One region of the Rothia sp. CCM 9418 genome, then DNA from elsewhere that is predicted to be linked to it. Evidence: predicted binding sites of a transcription regulator. Region 1 holds the regulator's gene; the other holds the start of a gene.
What was found. Region 1 encodes HrcA, which represses chaperone genes, less so after heat shock. Its sites were predicted from a motif close to TTNGCACTCGNNNNNNNCGAGTGCNAA; they were not measured.

Region 1 (7,743 bases):
CTCTTGGAGGATATGAAGACCCCAAACCGATGGTTTTTTCGGGGCTGTTCCCTATTGATGGTTCTGACTATCCGGCGCTTCGAGATGCTCTTGATAAGCTCAAGCTCAACGATGCGGCATTAGTTTATGAGCCAGAAACCTCCGCCGCGTTGGGCTTTGGCTTCCGTTGCGGATTCTTAGGTCTCCTACACCTTGAAATTGTGCGTGAACGCCTCGAACGAGAGTTTAACCTAGACCTCATCTCTACCGCGCCTAACGTTATCTACGATGTAGTTGATGAATCCGGAACTTCTCGACGGGTGACAAACCCCAGCGAATTTCCCGAAGGAAAAGTAGCGCTGATTAAGGAACCTATGGTTGCTTGTACGATTATTGCTCCCAGCGAGTTTATCGGTGCAATCATGGAGCTTTGCCAATCACGACGTGGCATCATGGGTGGGATGGACTACCTATCTCAAGATCGTGTTGAGCTACGGTACCGTATTCCTCTTGCAGAAATTGTTTTTGATTTCTTTGATCAGCTCAAATCACGTACCCGTGGTTATGCGTCCCTCGACTGGAAATTTGACGGGGAAGAAGAAGCTGATTTGGTGAAGGTCGATATTCTCTTACAAGGTGAGAAAGTAGATGCGTTCTCTGCTATCACGCACCGAGATAAGGCTTATTCTTATGGTGTGATGATGACAGGAAAACTACGAACACTGATTCCTCGTCAACAATTTGAGGTACCTATTCAAGCCGCGATTGGTTCTCGTATTATTGCTCGTGAGAACATTCGTGCTATCCGTAAAGATGTTCTCTCCAAATGCTATGGTGGCGATATTTCTCGTAAACGTAAGCTTTTGGAGAAGCAAAAAGAGGGTAAGAAACGTATGAAGATGGTCGGCAGGGTAGAGGTCCCACAGGAAGCGTTCATTGCGGCTCTATCCTCAACTGAAGAAGCTAAGGACAAGTCTAAGAAGTGACCCCTCCGGCGCAACCTTTAGGTATTCCTGCTCCTAGTGATGGAATGATACCCGCCGAATCTGTTGCAGCTAGTAAGCATCAAGAGTTCAGTCTGTACGTTCACGTACCTTTTTGTTCTATCCGATGTGGCTATTGTGACTTTAACACCTACGCTACCGAAGATTTTGGGCAAGGTGTCGGTTTAGCTACGTATGCAAACGACGCTATAACAGAGTTAGACTTTGCTCAGCGGGTCTTAACAGGTTCAGGGGTTCCGGAACGTCCGATGAATACGGTATTTTTTGGGGGAGGGACACCCACAAAATTACCAGTAGCAGATTTAGTGAAAATATTACGTCACGCTGTCGAACTTTTTGGTTTATCTCCGGAGGCTGAGGTTACGACTGAGGCTAATCCGGATTCTGTATCAGAAAAAGATTTCGCGGTGCTTGCTTCAGGCGGGTTTACGCGTGTTTCTATTGGGATGCAGTCAGTTGTCCCTGAAGTTCTTTCGGTTCTTGAACGAACTCATACGCCAGAGAATGTTCCGAAAGTTGTTTCGTGGGCTTCTCACGAGGGATTACAGACTTCTGTTGATTTGATTTATGGTTCTCCTGGTGAGACGCTCGAACAGTGGAGACGTTCTGTAGAAGCTGCAATTAGTTACGAGCCTGACCATATTTCTGCGTATTCGCTCATTGTTGAAGATGGCACAAAACTTGCTGCTCAGATTCGTCGAGGCAAGTATCATATGCCAGATGAAGACCTGATGGCAGATATGTATCTTTTGGCAGAAGAACTACTCACAGAGGCCGGATACCACTGGTATGAGGTCTCTAATTATGCAAAGGCACCACGCTATCGGAGTACTCATAACTATTCGTATTGGCGTAACCAAGATTGGTGGGGAATTGGCCCTGGTGCACATTCTCATATTGCTGGTACACGCTGGTGGAATGTTAAACATCCCGTAACCTACGCGCATCGTCTTCGGCAAGGAGATTCACCGGCAGCAGCTCGTGAAATTCTTGATCAAAAGACGCAGTTTTTTGAAAAGGTGATGTTGGAGCTCCGTACTGTTGATGGTATTCCCTATGAGACGTTATCCAAAGTTCATGGTACTGAAATTCTCAACCGGAAGCTTCAGTGGCTGCAAAATCAGGGGCTTATTGACGATGAGCAGCTTAAACGCGGTGTTGTGGGGCTGACTCTTCAGGGGCGTTTATTAGGTGATGCGGTCACCAGAGAACTGCTTCCAGAATAATTTTTTTGCTTTCGAGGTGTTCTGATAAAACTGTGGGTGGTGTGCGTCGCTTATAAGCGATGCACACCACCCACAGTTGATTTTTGACAGGATTATTTTTTCTTCTCTGTCAGTGAGACGATACGTTCAAAGAGAAAAGTATTGAATTTGTATTGGTAGGGGTTAGATCGGTTGACTTTAATTCCAGCGCGTAAAGACATGAACGCAAGATACGTCCACGTCAATGCTGCGATGAGGCCAAATAGCCAACCAATTTTAGGTGTTCCAGCAAAAAGTACCGAAAACACGATGACGATAGAGGGCAAGAGGGTGAAATTAAATGCTTCACGAGCTTCTTGTTCGGCGAAAGGTCCGCGTCCTCGGTAGAGGTAAAGAATAATACCCGAGGGGATGCAACCAATGACGCCTCCAAAGTGGGCGAGGGTTGCGATGTTGCGATCCTGTTGGACCGTTAACTTGTTCATAGGTGTGGATGAACCCTCAAACTTAGAGTCAGGGGATACAACAGTTTTCAAAAAACACTCACTCTTCTAAAAGTTGCGAGACAGGCTAAATGATTACGAGATAAAAGATTACAATCCATTCTAGGTCTGATGTGTTCAATGTAGAAGAACTTTTGTGATCTTTTTCTTCACTTTAGTCGAGACCTTTGGCGCAGCTGAACCTTTACTCAGGTGATTCCATCAGAAAATCGATTAATTGTTCAACCGGAGCTAACAGAGTAGGTTCTAAATCTTGATAAGAGTTCACTCGTCCTAGAATCTTTTTCCATGCCTGAGCAACATCTTCTTGACTCGTGCAGGGCAATCCTAGCCTTTTGAGTACACCTTTTTTCCATTCTTCTTCACGAGGAATAACTGGCCATTTTTTTATTCCTAGTCGTTGAGGACGTACAGCCTGCCAAATATCGACAAAAGGATGTCCAACAATCTGCACGTTGTTCCTAGCACCAGGTATCTGTAACGCCTGAGCCACAATGCGGCTTTCTTTAGAACCTTCTACTAGATGGTCAACAAGAACACCTAATCGTCGGTGTGGTGCAGGGCAAAACTCACGAACCGCATCAGGCAAGTCGTCAATACCGTGTAGAGGTTCTACCACAATACCTTCAACTCGTAGGTCATGCCCCCATACTTTTTCAACCAGTTCTGCATCGTGGATACCTTCGACCCAGATACGTGAGGCGCGGGCAACTTGTGCCGGCGCATTCTCTACGGCGATAGATCCAGAGCGACTAATTTTAGGAACAGAACGAGTGGCATGTGCCCGTGGGGGTAGCACTTTGACAGGAGTTCCTTCAAGAAGAAAGCCAAATCCTAAGGGAAAAGTTTTAATTTTCCCTCGAGCGTCTTCTAATCCCACCATACCTTCAGCGCCGATACGCTCATACGTTTTAGCAATCCCAACCCAACCACTATGAACGTCTTCAAGGAGCATTCCTTGAACCAGATGAACTTCTTGTATCTCTGGTTGATTTCTTTGGTGTAGTTGGTTGAGTTCTTGAGCACCCCACGCATAGTAATTTTCCATAGTAAGTATTTTATTCCATTAGCCCTGAGCGTACGCGCTAGGGTTTTGATAGGTTTCAGTACTACAGTTACATTGGCACTTAAAGTGCAGTAGTGCTAATTTCTCTCTATTTCAAGGTAGGTTCCGTGACGCAATCTCGTCAGCATAAGATCCTCCAAGCAATCGTTGAGGACTATATCAGTTTCCGCGAACCGGTGGGGTCTAAAGCGCTCATCGAACGCCATCATTTAGGCGTTTCTAGCGCTACGGTTCGTAACGATATGTCTATCCTTGAAGAGCAGGGACTCATCTCAGCACCGCATTCGAGCGCGGGACGTATCCCCACAGAAAAAGGGTATCGTTTCTTCGTGGATGAGCTTTCTAATCCTCGTCCTCTTTCGACTGCGCAGAAACGTGCGATTCACCGTCTTTTAGACTCTTATGACAGTGTTGATGAAATACTTACACAGACAGTTAAAATACTGTCGCAGCTAACTCAGCAGGTTGCGATTCTTCAGTACCCCTCTGCACCGGAGAATGTTGTTCGACATATTGAGCTAATACCTGTTGGAGAACATCATGTAACGGTAATGTTGATTAGCAACTCTGGGCAGCTCACCCAACGACTAGCGCAAGTTGAACGGTATAGGGAAGAAGAGCTTGAGCTGCTTCGAATTCGACTCATCGAAAAATGTCAGCAACAGAAATATCAGGTTGCACGTTCCCTCTTAGCTTCATTACCTTCCTCTCGTGATGTTCCTCATAGCCTAGAGAACGGGGTTCTTGATGCGTTAGGCCAACTGCTTTCACCCAAAGATACCTCGAAACTTCTTATTGCTGGAACTTCGTATCTGGCGCAAGCAACAGAAGATTTCAGCACCAGCATCGCACCCATCTTAGAAGCTCTAGAAGAACAAGTAACGATGCTGCATTTATTAGCTGAGATGGCTCAAGACCCACGAGGATACGCTGTGCGTATTGGCACAGAAAATAGTGCGGCCCCTCTGAGCGAAACGTCTATCGTTACTTCTGTATATAGTTCGCCTAGTTGTACCGCTAAGCTTGGGGTTGTTGGCCCAACCAGAATGGATTATGCAGGAAGTACAGCCGCAGTACGAGCCGTAGCAAAATATCTTTCAAAAATTTTGGGTAGTTAGTTCTCAACGACTAGAATTTCTACAAAATACTTTCAACACATAGCAACACACGATAAGGATGATGTGAGTGAGCAGTCACTATGAAACATTAGGTGTTTCCCCTGATGCAAGCCCCGAAGAAATCAAAAAGGCATACCGTAAAAAAGCTCGTCAGCTTCACCCCGATATTAACCCCTCGGCAGAAGCAGCTGAAGAGTTCAAACGCGTATCACATGCCCACGATGTTCTCTCTGACCCTGATAAACGACGTATTTACGACCAGACCGGCAACGAAAACGGACAGGCACAAGGCGGATTCGGAGGCGCGAACTTCGGAGGTTTTAGCGGATTCTCGGATATTTTTGAGACCTTCTTTAACCAACCGCAACAGGGCCCTACAAGCCGAACACGTCAGGGTCAAGACGCTCGCATTACGGTTCGTATCAGCCTTGAAGATGCCGTATTTGGTGCAGAAAAACCTATTACCGTTGATACCGCAGTAACCTGCGAAAAATGTGATGGTGACGGTTGCGCTGAAGGAACAGCCCCTGTCACCTGTGACACCTGCCGTGGACAAGGATATATGCAACGACAAGTTCAATCTATCCTTGGAACTGTAGTACAGCCTGTCGCGTGCCCATCTTGTAATACTTTCGGCACTGTTATTCAAAGCCCCTGCCCAGAATGTTACGGTGAAGGACGAGTCCGAGAACGGAAGCCCATCACCATTAAAATTCCGGCTGGTGTTTCTTCCGGCGCGCGTATGCGTCTAGCCGGTTATGGTGAGGCCGGTACAGCAGGCGGACCAGCAGGAGACCTCTATGTGGATCTTCGCGTCAATCAACACGATACTTTCACACGTGAAGATGATGATTTACATGCCACCATCGCTATTAGTATGGCGGCAGCTGCCCTAGGTACAGAAGTCACTTTAGAAACTTTTGATGGTCCACAAACCGTAAGCATTAAAGCTGGTACTCAATCTGGAGATGTTGTCACGCTTAAAGGATTAGGAGTGACTCATTTTGATCGAGCAGATCGAGGTTCGCTCAAAGTTCATGTCCAGGTCAAAACACCGACGAATTTGACTGAAGAGCAACGCGAAATGCTTCAACAATTTGCTCAGAGCCGTCAAGAAGACCTCAAAATTAGTGAAACAGTACGTGAGAAGCACGGTTTCTTCTCACGTTTCAAAGAACGTTTCGATCGTTAAAAAGTACAAAGGATATTCTGTGACCTCACCTATTTTCTATGTTTCCTCTGATGAACTTCAGTCAGCAACTTCAGGGCAGCTTATCGCTGTGCAGGGGGTAGAGGGGCATCATGCTAAAGTCGTGAAACGTTTAGAGATAGGTGAGGACATAGACCTTGCTGACGGTAAAGGTACCCGAGCCGAAGCAGAAGTGTTCTCATATCTTGAGGATGGGTTAGAAGTTCGTGTAAACACTATTTTGCACGAAGAACCATCAACCGAAATTATTCTTGTTCAAGCGTTAGCTAAACAGGATAGAGACATATTGGCGATAGAGACCGCCACTGAATTAGGTATTTGGGGAGTCATTCCTTGGAGCGCTGACCGCTCTATCGTTCGTTGGAAAAAAGAACGAGCAGTAAAAGCTCACACGAAATGGAATAACACCGTCCGTGCTGCGGCAAAGCAGGCACGACGTAGCTGGATACCTCAGGTCGAAAATCTTGTATCTTCACACGATTTAGCTGAACGTATCGCACAAGAGGTTACGCACGGTGCTATGGTTATTATCTTGCATGAGCAAGGAACACGCCTATTGACCCAGCACATCTCGGAGTTAGAGAGTTTACCTCAACGTATTTATCTTGTTGTTGGCCCAGAAGGTGGTATATCTGAGCAGGAGCTTGAGGCATTTGAAAAAGCTGGAGCCGCAGTCTGTCTCTTAGGCGAACACGTATTACGATCTTCTACCGCAGGAAGTGCCGCACTGTGCGTTATTAATACGATTTCGCAAATATGGTAGAAGCCCACTTCTAATTTTTTTCGTATAGGGAAGAAGTATTTTCGTTGGCTTCATACTCCGCAGAAGACCAGCATCCCGATAGACTATTGACCAGTGGAGTTTAAGGAGCACTAGTGCAAGAGAACCCTATCACCGCAATACATCCCCATCAAGATCGTCCTTTATCTGTTGTACGTACTTTTTCTTTCTCTTCTGATCATGAGATGGTCTCAGTGTTAGGCCCTTCAGATAGTTTTTTGACGTTATTAGAAGATAAATTCCCAGGAATTACAATCCAACCCAAAAACTTAGATTTACTCATTACTGGAAATTCTGAACTCGTAACGACCGTTATTCGGCTGTTAGGGGAGTTGTGCCATCTCAGTAAGCAATCTATTCCGATTACGACTGAGGTTATTTCACGAATCATTGGGATGCTTTCGGCTGAATTAGCAAGTCCTGCTGTTGCCATGTCTCAAAATATCCTTAGCTCACGTGGCAAAAGTATTCGTCCGAAAACCATTAACCAGAAGAAATACGTAGATTCTATCGACGATAATACCGTTATTTTTGGTATCGGCCCTGCTGGTACCGGAAAAACTTATCTGGCAATGGCTAAAGCTGTTCAAGCTTTACAGGCTAAAGAAGTTAACCGCATCATCTTGACACGCCCCGCTGTTGAAGCAGGCGAGAGGCTAGGTTTCTTGCCAGGATCTCTCAACGATAAAATTGACCCATATCTTCGCCCTCTTTATGATGCATTACACGATATGTTAGACCCTGAGTCTATTCCACGACTTATGGAAGCTGGAACTATTGAGGTTGCCCCCTTAGCCTATATGCGTGGGCGTACGCTGAACGATGCTTTCATCATCTTAGATGAAGCCCAAAATACTACTGTTGAGCAGATGAAGAT
Region 2 (7,743 bases), on a different contig from region 1:
TGCAGTCAAAGAAGTCCCCGCCGGACAAGGAGTCTCTTACGGGCTCAACTACCGCACCTCACAACCGACAACATTGGCACTCATCCCCATGGGATACGCAGATGGTATTCCTCGTATCGCACAGAACGCACCAGTGCGTATCTACCGAGAAGGCTATCCAGCACAAAACCATACTGTCGTTGGAAGAATTGCCATGGACCAGATGGTGATAGATCTTGGCCAAGCCGGATTATCAGAGGATAAGCACGGATACTTAGACGCTCGCGTTGTCATCTTCGGAGATGGTGAAAACCCTCCTGTAGAAGCTTGGGCTGACGCTGCTCAGACTATCAACTATGAGATTGTCACTCGTATTTCTGCTCGAGTTCCACGAGTCTACCGTCCCTAAAAAAACACAGAACAAAGAATATGATGAACCAGACCGTAACTTTCGAACTGTCTTCTATAGAAGACACCCAAAAGATTGCAGAAGCCTTAGCACCACTACTACAACCAGCAGACCTCATCTTACTCAACGGCGAATTAGGAGCCGGAAAAACGACTTTTACACGTTGCCTTGGGCAGGGGCTCGGCGTACGTGACGGAATCATTTCTCCGACCTTTGTCCTTTCTCGAGTGCATCCTAACCTTCCTGACGGTATTCGCCCAGGTGGGCCTGACCTCGTCCACGTAGATGCTTACCGTCTGAGCAGTGCCGAAGAAATTGATGACCTTGACCTCGAATATTCTCTAGAACGCTCGGTGACGGTTGTTGAGTGGGGAGAACATAAAGTCGAACACCTCAGTGATTCTCGCCTAGAGATAGACATCATTCGGGCAACCGGAGGAGACGGAGAAATCCCGTTCCAACAGACCTCTAGCGACGATGACGCCGATGAACACAGCTCAGAGCCACGTACTATGATGATTCGTGGATACGGGCCTCGGTGGGACAGCACGAACTGGAACGCTATAATGCAAGCACTCTCGGCTGTCTTGAACGCTCAACAATAATCTTTGCTAAGGAAACCGCTAGACTAGATAACGTGTTTGTACTTGCTTTAGATTCATCCGCTACCGCATCTGTCGCCCTCGGCCAATGGACTGCCGATGGGGTCAAGCTCTTAGCCCAGCGTAAAACCTCAGATACTCGTTCACATGCTGAAGTCATGGCTCCATATGTGCACCAAACCTTAGAACAAGCTCACGTCAAAGCTGAAAACCTTGATGCTGTGCTCGTCGGCAGAGGACCGGGACCTTTTACGGGGTTACGTGCTGGAATCATGACAGCTCGAGCACTCAGCTTCGCTCACCATATTCGGTGCTACGGTCTCATGAGCCTGTACGCTATCGCAGAATCAGCATATGAACATGCCCAAAAACACCAATATCATCGCTTTTTCGTCGCTACTGATGCCCGACGTAGAGAAGTCTATTCAGCAGAATTTGAACTGACCGCTTGCGGGTATCAGCTATGCGGTGAACCAACGGTGGGGTCTGCTCAAAACCTTAAAAATCTGCCAGTCTACGGTGCTGGTGCCGGACTATACTCTAACCTTCTTAACGCTGTTCCTGAGTTTACTCAATCTCAGCCTGACGCTATTGACTTACTACAAGCTGCATGGCGTCTGGGAGAACAGCGTCTAGAAACAGAAACGAGTGCACTCTATTTACGTGAATCTGATGCAAAAGTTCCTCAGTCTATGGTGGCGTTAGGAACCGCCTAATGAACCAGACGAGAACCGCCTCAGATGGCTCAGCTGTGGTACTAAGAGAATTAGAACTTGTTGATATCGAACAAATACATCGGTTAGAGTGCGAACTCTTCCCCGTAGATGCTTGGCCGATAGAAATGTTCTTAGCAGAAGTACAACATCCGACTCGTTACTACATCGTGTTAGAACAAGACCACAAAATTATTGGGTATGCCGGAGTTATGACCGTAGCTGATACTGCTGACATCCAGACCTTAGCTATTTGTCCGTCCAAAAGACGTTGCGGTTACGGCACCTGGCTTTTAGAAACCTTGCATGAACAAGCCTGCGCTCGGGGGGCACAACGTGTCATGTTAGAAGTACGAGCCGACAATCCTGCTGCTCAAAACTTATATGTAGCTCAAGGGTATTTACCCGTACACCGTCGCGAACGATACTATAACGATGGCGTAGACGCTCTGATAATGATGAAAGACCTCGAAGCCGTCGAACCTCTCCAAGAAGAAAAGCACCATGACCAATAGCATAGAACCTCTTGTACTAGGAATTGAATCATCCTGTGACGAAACAGGAATTGGTATTGTACGAGGAACAACTCTCCTGAGCAATACGGTTTCTTCATCCATGGAAGAACATGTCCGCTTCGGGGGAGTCATTCCAGAAATTGCCTCTCGCGCCCACCTCGAAGCAATGATTCCAGCAATACAGCAAGCTCTTGACGAAGCTCAAGTGGGTTTAGACGAAATAGACGCTATTGCTGTTACTGCAGGGCCAGGTCTTGCTGGGGCTCTTATCGTGGGGGTCTGTGCCGCTAAAGCGTTAGCTGCTGCTACCGGTAAACCCCTATACGGTATTAACCACCTCGTCGCTCACGTTGGTGTCGGACTGCTTGACCAACCAACCGGCACACTCCAGCTCGGACAGCTCTGTGAACGCGGTCTTGGAGCGCTCCTTGTCTCTGGCGGGCACACCGAAATTCTTGCTGTACACAACATCACCTCGAATGTTCGTCTTCTCGGCGCTACCCTCGATGACGCGGCGGGGGAAGCCTACGATAAAGTAGCCAGACTTTTAGGTCTTAACTATCCTGGCGGTCCCGCTATTGACCAAGCTAGTCGTTCTGGCAATCCTCAGGCTTTCCGATTCCCACGTGGACTTTCTGCTCGAAAATTTATGGGGACAGCCGAGGCGCCTGGACCCCACCGTTACGATTTTTCTTTCTCCGGTCTCAAAACAGCCGTTGCGCGAGTTATTGAAGGATATCAAGCACGCGAAGAAAGCGTCCCTGTTGCCGACATTGCTGCTTCTTTCCAAGAATCAGTAGTAGACGTCATCACCCACAAAGCCTTATTAGCATGTACTGAACAAGGGCTAGAAACATTGCTCTTAGGCGGTGGAGTTGCTGCAAACTCACGGCTACGAGAACTTCTTGCTCAACGTTGCGCCGAACATTCGGTAGAACTAATCGTTCCTGAACTGTCTTTATGCACTGATAACGGGGCGATGGTAGCGGCATTAGGGGCACGTCTCGTTGCGGAGGGGATAAAACCTTCTCCTCTAGAGTTCGAGACAGACTCCTCCTTACCTGTGCAGATCATTTCAGTGTAAGAATCTATGCTTGAATGCCACCCGATGCAGAATCCCGTATTCGTTGAGCTACTAAATCTTTGACTACTGCACGTAAATTACCCCCTGAAGACTGAGCAACATGACGTTGTCTGGCACTGTTTCCTCCAGAACTTATAATCGTCTCAAGATGCTTTAGTTCTTCAGTGCACCCTAAATCGTGCGCAATAGGGTAGAGCCTATCGATGAGCTCTCGTAGGTCTTCTTGTATATGGCGTTCATCATTGCGATTATTTTGAATAATAATAGCGTCCAAACCATAGCGTGCCGCACGCCATTTATTCTCTTGAACATGCCAAGGCTTGAGGGCTTCTATTCTTTCTCCCTTATCAAGCTTTCGTGAGAAAGATTCAACAAGACATTGGGTTAACGCTGCGATAGCAGCAATATCTTTGAGCGAAGACAACCCATCGCAAATACGCATCTCCACGGTGCCATAATGTGGTACTGGGCGAATATCCCAACGGTTTTCGCTCGGATCATCGATGACCCCTGTATGGAGCATATCTTGTAGGTAATTTTCATAATCTTCCCAACTTTCGAAGTGGAAAGGGAGTCCTGCTGTTGGAAGCTGCTGAAACATTAAAGCTCTTTGGCTGGCATAACCAGTATCTACTCCTTCCCAAAAAGGGGAAGAAGCTGATAAGGCAAGTAGATGAGGGTAATAGGTGGTGAGTCCGTCGATAATAGGTAATGCTTTGTCTCGAGAATTGACGCCAACATGTACATGAACACCATAAATAACCATCTGTCGCCCCCAATATTGGGTACGGTCTAGCATCTTGAGATAGCGTTCTTTGGAAGCTACTGGCTGGTCAAGACTACGTGAGAATGGGTGTGTTCCGGCAGAGAAGAACTCTATCCCTAACTCGTCAGTTATCTGTTGAAGAGCCAATGCTCCTTGATGTAACTGTTCTATGGCTTCTGCCACGGTTGTGCAAACTCCGGTGACAAGTTCTAGCGTATTATCGAGGAACTCTCCCGTGAGGTGAGGGCCCTGAGCACTGTCCAATAATTCGGGGTTTTTTTGCTGTACTAGTGCTAGCACTTCTTGCGCTCGAGAGCATAGCTCTTGTGTTTGAGCGTCGACAAGGGCAAGCTCCCACTCTACCCCTAATGTGGATGGTGCGGACGGCGCGAAGGGAATCATCGTTCTCCTACCTGTGATGGTGTTTTTCCATGGTAGGTCAGAAAAGACGGATTACGTACTTATGACGTCATAAAGGTGAGACAGCCAACGCTAATCGTCGAGAAGTTTTACCTTCTCCAATACGCGTTAAAATGAGTGTTCCATGGTGCCCTTTCCCCGATTTTTTGGTATTTTTTTGGGCTCCAAGGAGTTTGATACGTAGCTGTTCAGGAGAAATATCTACTCCCCGTTTTTTAATGGTGAGTGTCGTGATGCTATTTTCACGTACCCAGCGTTTGAGATGTTTGTCGTTAATCGGGAGTACCTGTTCTACACGGTATCCTTTAACGCCTCGTATCTGCAGAGGATGTGAACTTGTCAGATACGCAATATGTTCGTCAATAAGTTCTGCGTCGGTGGTACGAATAATTTCGCTGAGAAGATGCGCACGAATTAAAGCACCGTCTGGCTCATAAATATATTCTTTGACCTCATACAGCGGTTCAGATGCTTGTTGCTGGCTGTGAGATTCATGGTAAGGGCTAGAAACCTCAGTGACAACTGACGGCTCAAAAGGGTCACTATCAAGGACGAGCGCGCTTCTTTTAACGTGAGGTTGTGCTAACGCGTTAAACCACAGCACGACTTCAACAACAGACCCATGATGGCTAATCCACTGTGCTTCACATTCTTCAGGTATTTGATCGTGGGGGATAGCTGGCCCCATTTTGACGCCCATGGCGATTCCTGTTTGTGCTAATTCTCGGATGAACGATAGAGGTGGAGAAAAATCTTCTGCGTCAAAAGTCCGTGATTGTGTTTTACCCTGTTGAACTGTTCTTCGTGCCGGATCAAGCCATAACGCATCAATAGGGCGACCAAATATATGAGGAAGTGCCTTTAGCTCGAGTTGTTGCACATCTGCGCACAAAACCTGTGCTGTTGGAAAATCAGCAAGATTATATTGAGCGTAACTAGCTGTTTGCTCGTCGATATCTACGGCAGTAACGGCTAACCCTGCTTGAGCGAAACAGAGTGCATCAGCACCAATACCACACCCCAAATCTGCAACAGAATGAACTTTCGCTTGTACAAAACGTTGTGCATGTACCATCGCGACAGCTTGGCGCGTAGCCTGCTCATATCCAGCTTCACTGAGAAGCATGTGATGAGCTCTATCCCCAAATTTTTTGGAAGCTTTCGTTCTATTTTTTGCTTGAGCTAAAATCCTGCGAACACTTTCTGCACTGAAACCTTGTGCCCGTAATTGTGTTGCATAATTGAGAGCTTGACTCGTATGGTAAGGGACGAATTGGGCAATTGCTTCTAACTCTTCTTGAGTTTCTTCAACTGCTGGTGCCGGATGTACAGAGGTGCTCATAGTCGTCAGTGTCCTTATATTGGGCTAGAACTCATATTATAGATGCGCTGTGTGCGAAACTGGCGGGTTTTCTTGACCTTCTCTAGGGTACGGCTCTAAAGTTTGTGTTAGCACTTAAGAGCTGACAGTGCTAATTATTCTTGAAGAAGTATCGGCACCGCGACGACGACACTTTCTCAAAAGCACCATTTAGCTCAAACATCAGAAATGTTAAAAGAACATCAAGGAGCAAAAATGTCCTCCATCAAACCACTCGAAGACCGCGTAGTCGTCCAGATTCTCGAAGCAGAACAGACCACCGCATCCGGACTTGTTATCCCTGATACCGCTAAAGAGAAGCCACAGGAAGCAAAAGTTATCGCAGTTGGTCCCGGACGCACCGACGAAAAAGGCAACCGCATCCCCGTAGACGTAGCAGAAGGCGATATCGTCATCTTCTCCAAATACGGCGGAACCGAAGTATCCTTCGGCGGAGCAGACTACCTCATTCTCTCCGCACGCGACGTATTGGCTATCGTCAACAAATAATCTTTTCCGCACACAATACAAAGGAGCTAAGAATTCATGGCAAAACAGCTTGAATTCAATGATGCAGCTCGTAAGAGCCTGCAAGCTGGTGTGGATAAACTCGCAAACGCTGTCAAAGTGACGTTGGGCCCTCGCGGGCGCAACGTCGTCCTTGACAAGCAGTGGGGCGCACCTATCATTACTAATGACGGTGTATCTATCGCTCGTGAAATTGAACTAGAAGACCCATACGAAAACCTTGGCGCTCAACTCGCCAAAGAAGTCGCCACCAAAACAAACGATGTAGCAGGTGACGGTACAACTACTGCAACCGTACTCGCTCAAGCGCTTGTTTCTGAAGGTCTGCGTAACGTCACCTCTGGTGCCGCACCAGGAGAAGTCAAACGAGGCATTGAAACCGCCGTCCGTGCTGTCTCCCAACGGCTACTCGAAAACGCCAGAGACGTTCAAGGCGAAGAAGTCGCACACGTAGCGGCTATCTCAGCACAGTCCCCAGAAATTGGTGAACTTCTCGCCCAAGCTTTCGACAAAGTCGGACAAGACGGCGTCATCACCATCGAAGACGGTTCAACCACAGAAATTGAACTGGAAATTACCGAAGGTATGCAATTCGACAAAGGCTACCTCTCACCATCATTCGTCACCGACTCTGATCGTGCAGAAGCAGTCCTCGAAGATAGCTTAATCCTGCTCTACCAAGGCAAAATCTCAACAGTCGCTGAGATTATGCCACTGCTAGAAAAAATTGTTCAGGCAAAAAAGCCACTGACCATCATCGCAGAAGACGTAGACGGAGAAGCTCTTAGCACCCTCGTCGTCAATAAGCTTCGAGGAAACCTCAACGTCGTTGCCGTCAAAGCTCCTGGCTTCGGAGACCGCCGCAAAGCAATTATGCAAGACCTTGCAATTCTTACCGGCGGCACTGTGATCACCGGAGAACTCGGTATCTCCCTTGACTCAGTTACCCTTGACCAGCTTGGCTCAGCACGACGTATCACCGTCACTAAAAACAACACCACCATCGTTGAAGGTGCCGGAACCTCTGCAGACGTCGCTGAACGAGTCAGCCAACTCCGCGCAGAAATTGAGCGAGTCGACTCCGAATGGGACCGTGAAAAGCTCAAAGAACGCCTAGCAAAACTTGCCGGTGGCGTTGGCGTCATCAAAGTTGGTGCAGCAACCGAGGTCGAAGCAAAAGAACGTAAACACCGTATTGAAGACGCAGTGTCCTCAACCCGTGCAGCCCTTGAAGAAGGCATCGTCGCAGGCGGAGGAACAGCTCTCGTGCATGCGTTAGCAGCACTTGAAGGTATGACACTTGAGTCAAAAGACGCTCAAACCGGTGTTGAAATCGTCAAGAAAGCACTCGTCCAACCTCTACGCTG

Region 2: groES (co-chaperone GroES) is a predicted target of HrcA. The motif match lies at 5,938-5,964, and genes of this name have one in related genera.

Annotation. Positions count from the first base shown of each region.
Region 1 covers NZ_JBLXXX010000003.1:41,271-49,013, forward strand. The annotation lists gene lepA (translation elongation factor 4) at 1-965, shown strand, start outside; gene hemW (radical SAM family heme chaperone HemW) at 1,010-2,209, shown strand; gene ACN083_RS04770 (DUF4870 domain-containing protein) at 2,302-2,673, opposite strand; gene ACN083_RS04775 (DUF3097 family protein) at 2,876-3,739, opposite strand; gene hrcA (heat-inducible transcriptional repressor HrcA) at 3,865-4,875, shown strand; gene dnaJ (molecular chaperone DnaJ) at 4,943-6,067, shown strand; gene ACN083_RS04790 (16S rRNA (uracil(1498)-N(3))-methyltransferase) at 6,087-6,848, shown strand; gene ACN083_RS04795 (PhoH family protein) at 7,052-7,743, shown strand, end outside.
Region 2 covers NZ_JBLXXX010000001.1:42,620-50,362, reverse strand. The annotation lists gene alr (alanine racemase) at 1-388, shown strand, start outside; gene tsaE (tRNA (adenosine(37)-N6)-threonylcarbamoyltransferase complex ATPase subunit type 1 TsaE) at 409-993, shown strand; gene tsaB (tRNA (adenosine(37)-N6)-threonylcarbamoyltransferase complex dimerization subunit type 1 TsaB) at 1,026-1,706, shown strand; gene rimI (ribosomal protein S18-alanine N-acetyltransferase) at 1,706-2,218, shown strand; gene tsaD (tRNA (adenosine(37)-N6)-threonylcarbamoyltransferase complex transferase subunit TsaD) at 2,208-3,302, shown strand; gene ACN083_RS00205 (glutamate--cysteine ligase) at 3,307-4,470, opposite strand; gene ACN083_RS00200 (THUMP-like domain-containing protein) at 4,538-5,830, opposite strand; gene groES (co-chaperone GroES) at 6,065-6,358, shown strand; gene groL (chaperonin GroEL) at 6,395-7,743, shown strand, end outside.